Regions from separate parts of the Colwellia sp. MB02u-9 genome, predicted to be linked through region 1. Evidence: predicted binding sites of a transcription regulator. Region 1 holds the regulator's gene; the other holds the start of a gene.
The links. Region 1 encodes FliA, which starts transcription of late flagellar genes. Its sites were predicted from a motif close to CTAAAGNTNNNNNNNNNNNNGCCGATA; they were not measured.

Region 1 (5,081 bases):
CAATACCCAGCCGACTCATCAAGTTGACCGATTCGACAGTGTTGAAGATACGGTAGCCATTAGTAGCTCACCTCAGTCAGCAGAAACGTCAACCACTTTGCCAGCCGATAGCTTAGCCGCGTTGTTAAGCCGACAAGTACAACAAAATGGCTACGATAAAGCGCCAGCAACACAGGCATTTAATAGTCAAATAGCTAGCTCAACTCATGAGGTTAATCATCAAGCGGACAACAAGCCTGGTGCTGCACCACAAGATATTGAACAACAGTTTAAAAATTTCACTACTCGTTTAGCGCAAACTACTGATTTAGACTCAGCGGATCACGCGGGCAACCAAGGAGCAGATACTCCTGGGCATGGCTCAAACAGTGCAAACTTTACTAACTCGCTTGATTCATCAACACCTGCACCTGAGCAAATGGCTTCGCGTGGCGAACGTCAAATAAGTGGCAGTGAGTTTGATCATATGCAAAAAGAAATGTCATCTATTCGTCAGCTATTAGAACATCAAATGTCAGGGCTAATGTGGCAAGATATGGCGCAAAAAGATCCGATGCGCGCTGTGTTGGTTAATAAATTAATGGCGATGGGTCTTAATGAACAAGTGGCTGATCAAATTGCGGGTTACATTCCAGCCAATAGCCTTGAAAAAGATGCCTTTGAGCAAGCAAAACATATTATAGCGCAACAATTAAACACCACTAACAATGATATTATTCAACGTGGTGGCGTGGTTTCTCTTGTTGGGCCAACAGGCGTGGGTAAAACCACCACTATTGCGAAATTAGCGGCCCGCTTTGCTCAGCTGCACGGCGCCGACCAAGTGGTATTAATTTCTACAGATAGTTATCGTATTGCTGGTTTTGAACAGCTTGCTACTTACGGTCGTATTATTGGTTGCCACGTTAAGTTGGCCAATGACGGCGATGAGCTAGATAGCTTGTTACAACAGTTCTCACAAAAAAAATTAATATTGATCGATACTGCCGGTATGGGGCAAAGAGATATGCGTCTAACTGAGCATTTGACTACCTTAATCTCAAATGCGCGTGTTAGAATTCGTAATTACTTAGTATTAGCCGCCAATACGCAGCAGCGTGTTATGCAAGAAAATGTTGAGCGCTTTAAAAGTATTCCTTTAGCGGGCTGCATTTATACTAAATTAGATGAAAGCCTAAGTGTCGGTGAAATTATCACCACATCATTACAAAACGGTTTAGCTATTGGCTATCTTACTGATGGACAAAGAGTTCCGGAAGATATTAAGGTTGCAAATGCTGAAAAATTGGTTACGCTAGCAGACCGAATGGCCACTAAGTATCAAAGCTCAGGGACTGTTTCTTGGCGTAATCCGGTATCAGCCGTCGCAGTATAGTTAGGCAGAGCAATTATGCTAATTGAATTAAGTAAGCAATTATCTAATTATAAGTAAGCATAAATATTCAAGAGCATAGGTTTATTGTTTCAGACTACAGGTAAGTATCACCATCCGTGTAGTTTGGCGCTTGATTGATTCTTACATGGCCATTTTGAGTCATGTATGGTTCCACAGCATTAAGTGATTTTTGTACGTTGAGGTCAGCTTAAAATGACCGATTATTTATTGCAATGGGCATTACATAGAGAAGTTATATAGATGATAGATCAAGCGAGTGGCTTAAGAAAAATGCAAAACCCCGAATACATAAAAGTCATCGCCGTTTCTGGCGGTAAAGGCGGGGTTGGTAAAACTAATGTCTCATTAAATACTGCCATTTCTTTAGCTAAATTAGGTAAGCGGGTTTTAGTGCTAGATGCCGACTTAGGCTTGGCTAATGTTGATGTTATGCTAGGTTTGCGCGTAAAACGCAACCTGTCGCATGTGCTATCGGGTGAATGTGAACTGGATGATATTATTATTCAAGGCCCTGCCGGCATTAATATTATTCCTGCGACATCAGGCACTCAATCTATGGTGGATTTAACCCCAGCTGAGCATGCCGGACTTATTCGTGCTTTTAGTGATATGAAAACCAAATTTGACATTTTAATTGTTGATACCGCTGCCGGTATCTCAGATATGGTATTAAGTTTTTGCCGTGCATCACAAGATGTTTTATTAGTCGTGTGTGACGAACCCACCTCAATTACTGACTGTTATGCCTTAATGAAATTGTTAAGCCGAGATCACGGGCTATTCAAATTTAAAGTGGTGGCAAACATGGTGCGCACCCCGAATGAAGGTAAAAATTTATTTGCGAAATTAGCTAAAGTCACTGACAGATTTTTGGATGTCACTTTAGAGCTGGTTGCTGTTATACCTTATGATGAAAATATTCGTAAATCTGTGAGAAAACAACAAGCGATTGTCGAGGCATATCCTAACTCGCCAGCGTCAATTGGCCTTAAAGCACTTGCCAAAAACATTGTGAGCTGGCCAGTGCCAAAACAAGCCTCTGGGCATTTAGAATTCTTTATTGAGCAATTACTAGAACACTAAAGCTGTTGAGCTTTTAACTTGTAGCTAGGTATGAACATAACGACGAAGCAGGGTTACAATTGGACAATTCGTGGTGTTTTTTTTTGCATGAGTTAAGCGAGCTCTAGCTATAGCAAGTGTGTAGGTTTTTTTACCGCCTGTTAAAGGTCTATCGTTGTTTTTTAACTAACATCGTTAGCAAGTGTAAACTAGCATAGCTACCTAATATGTCTGTCGCCTTGTTAACTGAAAGCCTAATCTATAGCCGAGACTAGAATGAAAATTCTACAGGCCCTATTTAACAAACAAGTGAGTTATCGTGTTAAAAGTACATACTTATAGTGTTGATAAATCGGCCTTGCTGGAGCGACACACAGTACTCGTGAAGCGCATTGCTTATCATTTGCTTGCCCGACTACCGGCCAGTGTTTTGGTTGATGACCTTGTTCAATCAGGCATGATAGGCTTATTTGAAGCGGCAAATAATTTTGATAATAGCAAAGGTGCTAGCTTTGAAACTTTTGCGGGTATTCGTATTCGTGGTGCCATGCTTGATGAAATTCGTCGGGGTGACTGGGTTCCCCGCTCAGTGCATAAAAATAGTCGCATGATCAGCGAAGCCATCAAAAGCTTAGAAGCGCAATATGGCCGCGACGTTACCGATGTTGAAGTGGCTGAAAAACTTGAGATTTCAATCAATGAATACCATCAGATACTGAATGACGTGAGTTCAGGGAAAATTATTGGTCTTGATGATTTAGGTGTTAGTGATGATGTGATTGAAATAGCCCACAGTCACCAGCAAGATGAACCTTACGCTAACATTGAACAAAGTTTCTTTAAAAAGTCATTAGCAGAGTGTATTTCTTCTTTACCCGAGCGTGAAGCTTTAGTACTGTCCTTGTATTATGACGAAGAGCTTAACCTTAGAGAAATAGGCCAAGTACTTGATGTGAGTGAATCACGGGTAAGCCAAATACACAGTCAAGCGATGCATAGATTAAAAGCTCGTATGCAATCGTGGCAAAATTAAGTAGAATATTAAAAATATTGTAAAATTTTAAATGTTATCACCGGAGGGTGTCTTGGAAAAAAATATGAAAGTGCTTGTTGTTGACGATTTTTCAACAATGAGACGCATAATCAAAAACTTATTACGCGACTTAGGTTTCACCAATATATCAGAAGCAGATGATGGTAATACCGCGCTGCCGATGCTGAAAGCTGGTGATTTTGATTTTGTTGTTACTGATTGGAATATGCCAGTTATGCAAGGGATAGATTTACTTAAAGCCATTAGAGCGGATGAAAAGTTATCTCATATTCCAGTATTGATGGTTACTGCAGAAGCGAAGAAAGATCAAATTATCATGGCAGCTCAAGCGGGAGTTAATGGTTATATTGTTAAACCTTTTACAGCTGCAACGTTAAGCGCAAAGCTTGATAAAATTTTCCAACGTCTTGGTTAATCACCAATTTTTTTACACAAGGCTGTTATATGAGTAAATATACTAGTATCCATGTTTCTTTAGAACAGGCTAAATTGTTGGTTAAATACCTTGAGGCAGATCAGCAAAACAAAGCGGATGAGTTAATTGCAGAAATTCAAAATCCAGTTCAAACTGCATTGTTTGAAGAAATAGGTAAGTTAACTCGCGAATTGCATAATTCATTGAATAACTTTCATTTTGATTCACGTTTGAATGATTTAGCGACTGCGGACATTCCAGACGCTAAAGAAAGATTGAATTTTGTTATTGATCGTACCGAAGAAGCGGCTAATAAAACCATGGATGTTGTTGAATCAATTTTTCCTGTGGTTAGTAATATTCAACAACAAATCAAGAACGTTAATCCGCTGTGGCATAAATTAATGCACAATGATCTTGATATTACTGATTTTAAAGTATTATGTCGAGATATCGATGTTTTACTGACAACAACAGAAAAAGAAACCAGCAAAATTCATGGCTTAATGACGGATGTTTTGATGGCGCAAGATTTTCAAGATCTTACCGGCCAAATTATTCGCAAAGTTATTGATTTAGTTTGTGAGGTTGAAGACAGCTTAATAAATATGCTAACAGCCTTTGGTATGGCTTCCAAACAAGAGCAATCGAATTACTTACCAAAATTAGGTGAAAACTTAGTTGAAGGTCCGATTGTTAATCCTGGAAATCGTAAAGATGTTGTTTCAGATCAACACGACGTTGATGATTTATTATCAAGCTTAGGTTTTTAATAGGAGTTACTAAATGTCATTTGAACAAGATGAAGAAATTCTTCAGGATTTTTTAATTGAAGCTGGGGAAATACTTGAAACCTTGTCAGAGCAATTAGTTGAGCTTGAAAATGATCCTGAAAATGCGGAATTGCTCAATGCTATTTTTAGAGGATTTCATACAGTAAAAGGTGGTGCTGGCTTTTTGTCACTTGCCGAGTTAGTTGATGCCTGTCACGGTGCGGAAAATGTTTTCGATACCTTAAGAAATCAACAACGATCAGTTACCTCCTCATTAATGGATGTTATTCTTAAAGCGCTCGACACCATTAATGAAATGTTTGCTCAAGTACAAAATAAAGCGCCATTAAGCCCGGCAGATCCTAGTTTGCTAGCCGAGTT
Region 2 (5,081 bases), on a different contig from region 1:
TCGATGTTTGGCTTTATTGCTTTAACGGGGGTTGTGGTTAACGACAGTTTAATCATGGTCGACTTTATCAATAAAGCGAAAGGGTCGGGTATGCGAATGTTCGACATTGTGAGTCAAGCGGGTACTCAACGATTTAGGGCGATATTACTCACCTCACTGACCACTTTTTTTGGTGTTTTCCCATTATATTTTGAACAAAGCTTACAAGCCCAGTTTATTATACCGATGGCGATTTCATTAGGTTTTGGTATTGTTTTTGCGACTGTGATCACACTGTTTTTGATCCCAGCGCTTTATTTGATTAAAGAAGATATCGCTAATCTCTTTAGAAAACGACCAGAGTTCGGGGTTGAAACAACACCGAATTAAGAGTTTTTAGCGATAAGTTTAAAGCTGTCAGCTGTCAGATACTGCCAACTTGCAGTTGGTGTTTATTTTTACTGACAGCTTTTTTAGTTCTAAGTTTAAAGCTGTCAGCTGTCAGATAATGCCAACATGCAGTGGTGTTTATTTTTACTGACAGCTCATAACTTCAAACTGACAACTACTTTTAGCGATAAGTTTAAAGCTGTCAGCTGTCAGACAATGCCAACTTGCCGTTGATGTTTATTTTTACTGACAGCTTATAACTTCAAACTGATAGCTTCTTTTATTTACCAACCCATCGCACTAAGCCAACTGATAATAGCTTTGGTTAAGGTTTGTTTCGCATAGTAACCCGTGGCTTGATTACTTAATTGTCTTTGTCGGTAATATATTTTCATGGCTCTTTGGGCAAAATCTTTTCTCATTTTTGCGCTGGCCAGTACTAAACGGTGATCGCGCTGCAAATATAAATCGAGTACAGGATAATCGCTTAACGCGAGTTGTTGAGCAATTTTATCGTTTTCGGGCAAGGTCGGCATATAACTACTGAGCATTACTAAAGCACTGGGTTCGGCCACCAATGCTTGTTGATAGATATTCAGTAATACGGCGCTATGATTGCCTTCTGCTACCACAATAATGACGCCTGGGTAGCTTTTCGCTTTTGTAATGACTGCTTGCATAACATCAGCAAATTTTTTCTCATAGTTTGTTAAGGTCTCAATATCTTCAGTGCTACGCTCTTGCGCCGTGAAGGCTTGTGAAGGGTAGCTTTGCGGTTTATGCGGGGGATGCAAGGTAATTGTGGTCCAGCCATGTTGTGGCATATTGCTACTTAGCTGATTGAGTGCATTAGGTGTTGCTATGCTTTGTTGCCAATCAGGAATTAACACCATCACGCCTTTATTAATTGCCGTGGTGTGTTCATTAATGACCGTAAGGTAGCTGTCAGTACCTACCAGTAATGGCACTATTTTTTCTTGCGCTAAGTAGTGTTTAATATCTTGCTGCTGCTGCTCAAAAGCATCAACAGGTGCCTTGATCATGACTTTATTTTGCTGGCTATCTTCTGTGGACTTTGTTGGCGCAGTGCTAGCTTCAGTGTGAGTGTCAGCTTCAGTGCTTTTTGGTGCCGTTGAGCTCGTGTTATCCGTTTGCTTTTTAGGCTCAGCAGTCTCCATTGCCCATGAATGCGCGCTGTTAACTAATAGACTTAAGGTCGTTAACGCGATGAATAAAAATAGTGGGCGTATGTTTAAGCGCATAAAAAGCAAACTTCCTCAAATGGGTGACTGAGCAATAACTGCACATTGAGTATCAGTAACTGATGGTCGATAACGGATCATTAATAACGGATTATTAAGCGCGACAAAACCGGCTCTAGTGATATTATCGACGCTAGTGGGGCTTTCTTTAATTAGCTTTTAACTAGCTCTCGCCGCTCTTGGTGTTAATCAAACGGACAGGCTTTTGAAAATGTTAAGGTTTGCGCTGTCACTGGATGGCTTATTTGTAGCATTTGGGCATGCAATTGTAAACGGCTACTCATCGCCAAGGCTTGCTCGTGGGCATAAAGTCGATCACCGAGTATTGGGTGGCCAAGCCACAGCATATGCACGCGCAACTGGTGAGAGCGTCCTGTTATGGGTGTCAGCTCAACTAAGGTGCTAGTTTGACCATCAATATCTTGGCGATAACTTAATACCTTATAATGCGTTAATGCCGCTTTACCTTGTTGATGATCTATTTTTTGTTTTGGTCTATTTGGCCAATCACCCATTAGGGGTTGCTCAACAGAGCCTTGCGCTTTTTCAATCTTACCAAAGACCCGAGCAATATAGCTTTTTTGCGTTAAGCGTTTTTCAAACTGGCGACTAATAGCCACATGCGCAGGTTTATTAAGTGCCATCACCATAATACCCGATGTCGCCATGTCTAATCGATGCACAATAGTTGCCGTGGGCAATACTTTGTGCACTCTACTTTCTAAACAGTCTTGATGCTCAGGTAAACGGCCAGATACGGTCAATAAACCACTGGATTTATTGACGACCACAATATCATTGTCGTGATAAATAATATCAAGGTAGGGGCGCATTTGAGGCTGATAAATAAAGTCAGGGTTAGCAGCCATTTTATTGTTTTCCTTTTAAACGCTTGTACTGTTGAAGGTTGTACTTTTTGATGTTGGTAAGCTAGCCATCAGGTGACAGAATATGCCCAGCCTGATGGCTTTTATCAAGAGCTTTTAGTGTTTAGCTTTTAGTCTGTATTGACTTAGTTGCTGACCACAATTAAACGTACCGCTTCAAATTGAATTTTGGCTTTTTCAATATATTCAGCCAAAGCCTTTTTTTGCATAAGAATAAAGTCAATTTCTTGCTGACGCACACTTGGGTTGATCGCTTTTAGCGCGGTTAAGCGTTGATGCTCTTCATCCATAGCTAGGTGCATAGCTTTCAGCGCTTTTTGTTGAATCGAATCAACTTGCTGCTCGGCATGGTCTTCTGCTTTGGCGACTAACGGAGCCACTTGGCTTCTAAGTGCCTTAACTAACTGCAATGCCACTTGCTTTTTAACCGGTGATAATTGTTGATCTAATACGGTTTCGCTAACTTTATCAGCAAGGTTATTGCCATTTTTGTCGACTAATATCCGAATAGGTGTAGTGGGTAAATAACGCCCTAGTTGTAAATTGCTCGGTGCGATGGCGGCTAAGGTAAATATGCACTCTAAGAAAAATGTGCCGGTAGGTAGTGCGGGATTTTTCAAAACACCAATACTAGCGTTACCAATTTCATCACAAAGTACCAGTTCCATCGCGCCGCGCACCATAGGATGATCCCAAGTGATCAGCTGATAATTTTCAACCGCTAAGGCGGTGTCACGATTAAAGGTAATGGTGGTGCCGTCTTCAGGTAAGCACGGAAAGTTGGCACATAACATATGTTCAGAAGGCTGCAGGGCAATGGCGTTATCGGCTTTATCATCTTGTTGAATACCAAAAACGTCTAACAGCTGAAACATAAATTGTGGTAAATGAATTTGCTGATCTAGTTGTGCTATTTTCTTCACTAAAGCATGCGCTTTACCTTGGCCAGAAGAATGTAACTCAAGCAGTTTATCACGACCGGTTTCTAAATCTTGTTTGATGGTCAGATGCTTTTCATGGCTTTGCTCAATCAAGTTTTGTGCTTCGCTAGAGTCCCAGTTGGCACTAAGCGCCAGCTCAAATAAGCTTTCACCAAAGGCTTTAAACACCGAGTGACCCGTAATACAGGTATGTTCAAAGGCGTTCAACGCTTGTGTATACCAATTAAACAGTAAGCTCTGCGCTGACTCTTCAAAGTAGGGTACATGGATACGAATAATTTCTGTTTGGCCGATACGGTCTAAACGCCCGATACGTTGTTCAAGTAAATCAGGGTTAAGTGGTAAATCAAATAACACTAAATGATGAGCAAATTGGAAGTTACGTCCTTCACTACCAATTTCAGAACACAGTAGCACTTGGGCGCTATCTTCATCTTGAGCAAAATAAGCGGCCGCACGGTCGCGTTCAAAAATACTTAAGCCTTGATGAAATACTGCTGCACGCATACCTTCTTTAACACGTAAGGCGTTTTCCAAGTCGATTGCTGTTTGCGCATGTGCACAAATCACCACCACTTTTTCTTTTTTCAACGACTGTAATAGTGCGATTAAATAGTCAACACGTGGGTCAATATCAACCCAGTCTTCATGGCTATCTAAGCTGAACAATATTTCGGGCGTAAACAAGAGTTTTGCTTGTGCTTGCGACTTTAAATCTTCAGTTGTGCCCGACAATAATAGTTCATTGATCGAGTCTTGATAGGCTTCTGGCATCACCAGTGGCGTGGCATGTAATTCACGACCCGGAAAACCTTTAATGGTGTTGCGACTATTACGAAATAATATACGGCCAGTGCCATGACGGTCTAAAAGCTGGTCAAGAATGTGCTGGCGAGCATTTTTTTTAGCTGCTTCTTCCAGATGATTTATCGCTGCGATATGTGCGCTAACGTCAGCTTCGTGCAATAAGTTGGTCAAGGTGGTTATTTGTTCAGTCGCTAATGGCTCATCGGTAACCAAAGTATTGGCCGCATTGGCGACTTCGGTATAATGCAGCTCTTCTTCGGTGAATTTTTGATAGTCGAAAAAGCGATCAGGATCAAGTAAACGCAAACGGGCAAAGTGACCTTCATGGCCTAATTGATCGGGTGTTGCTGTTAACAATAACACCCCAGGAATAGTTTGCGCTAACTGTTCAATACATTGGTATTCAATGCTGACATTATCTTGCTGCCAGTTTAAATGGTGCGCCTCATCAACCACCATCAAGTCCCATTCTTCATCCATAATAGCTTCATACCAACGTGGGTTTTTGGTAATAAAACCAAGATTGACCAACACCAGTTGTTCAGAACTAAAGGGATTTTCATCTTCGCTGTTAGCGGTGATTTCTTCACAGCGACTTTCATCAAAAATACTAAACGACAAATTAAAGCGGCGTAACATTTCAACCAACCATTGATGCATCAATGACTCAGGTACTATGATCAGCACACGTTTAGCGCGCCCTGTAACCAATTGTTGATGAATAATCAAACCCGCTTCGATGGTTTTACCTAAGCCGACTTCATCGGCTAATAAAACGCGTGGCGCAAAACGACTACCAACTTCTTCGGCAATAT

Region 2: the regulator FliA is predicted to act here: its motif matches at 1,757-1,783, upstream of H4J65_RS16355 (DUF3530 family protein).

What each region holds. Positions count from the first base shown of each region.
Region 1 is NZ_JACGVF010000088.1:22,779-27,859, forward strand. Features, by position in the region: gene flhF (flagellar biosynthesis protein FlhF) at 1-1,375, shown strand, start outside; gene H4J65_RS06155 (MinD/ParA family protein) at 1,637-2,479, shown strand; gene H4J65_RS06160 (RNA polymerase sigma factor FliA) at 2,778-3,491, shown strand; gene cheY (chemotaxis response regulator CheY) at 3,544-3,927, shown strand; gene H4J65_RS06170 (protein phosphatase CheZ) at 3,957-4,700, shown strand; gene H4J65_RS06175 (chemotaxis protein CheA) at 4,714-5,081, shown strand, end outside.
Region 2 is NZ_JACGVF010000100.1:34,740-39,820, reverse strand. Features, by position in the region: gene H4J65_RS16360 (efflux RND transporter permease subunit) at 1-369, shown strand, start outside; gene H4J65_RS16355 (DUF3530 family protein) at 654-1,631, opposite strand; gene H4J65_RS16350 (pseudouridine synthase) at 1,817-2,500, opposite strand; gene rapA (RNA polymerase-associated protein RapA) at 2,644-5,081, opposite strand, start outside.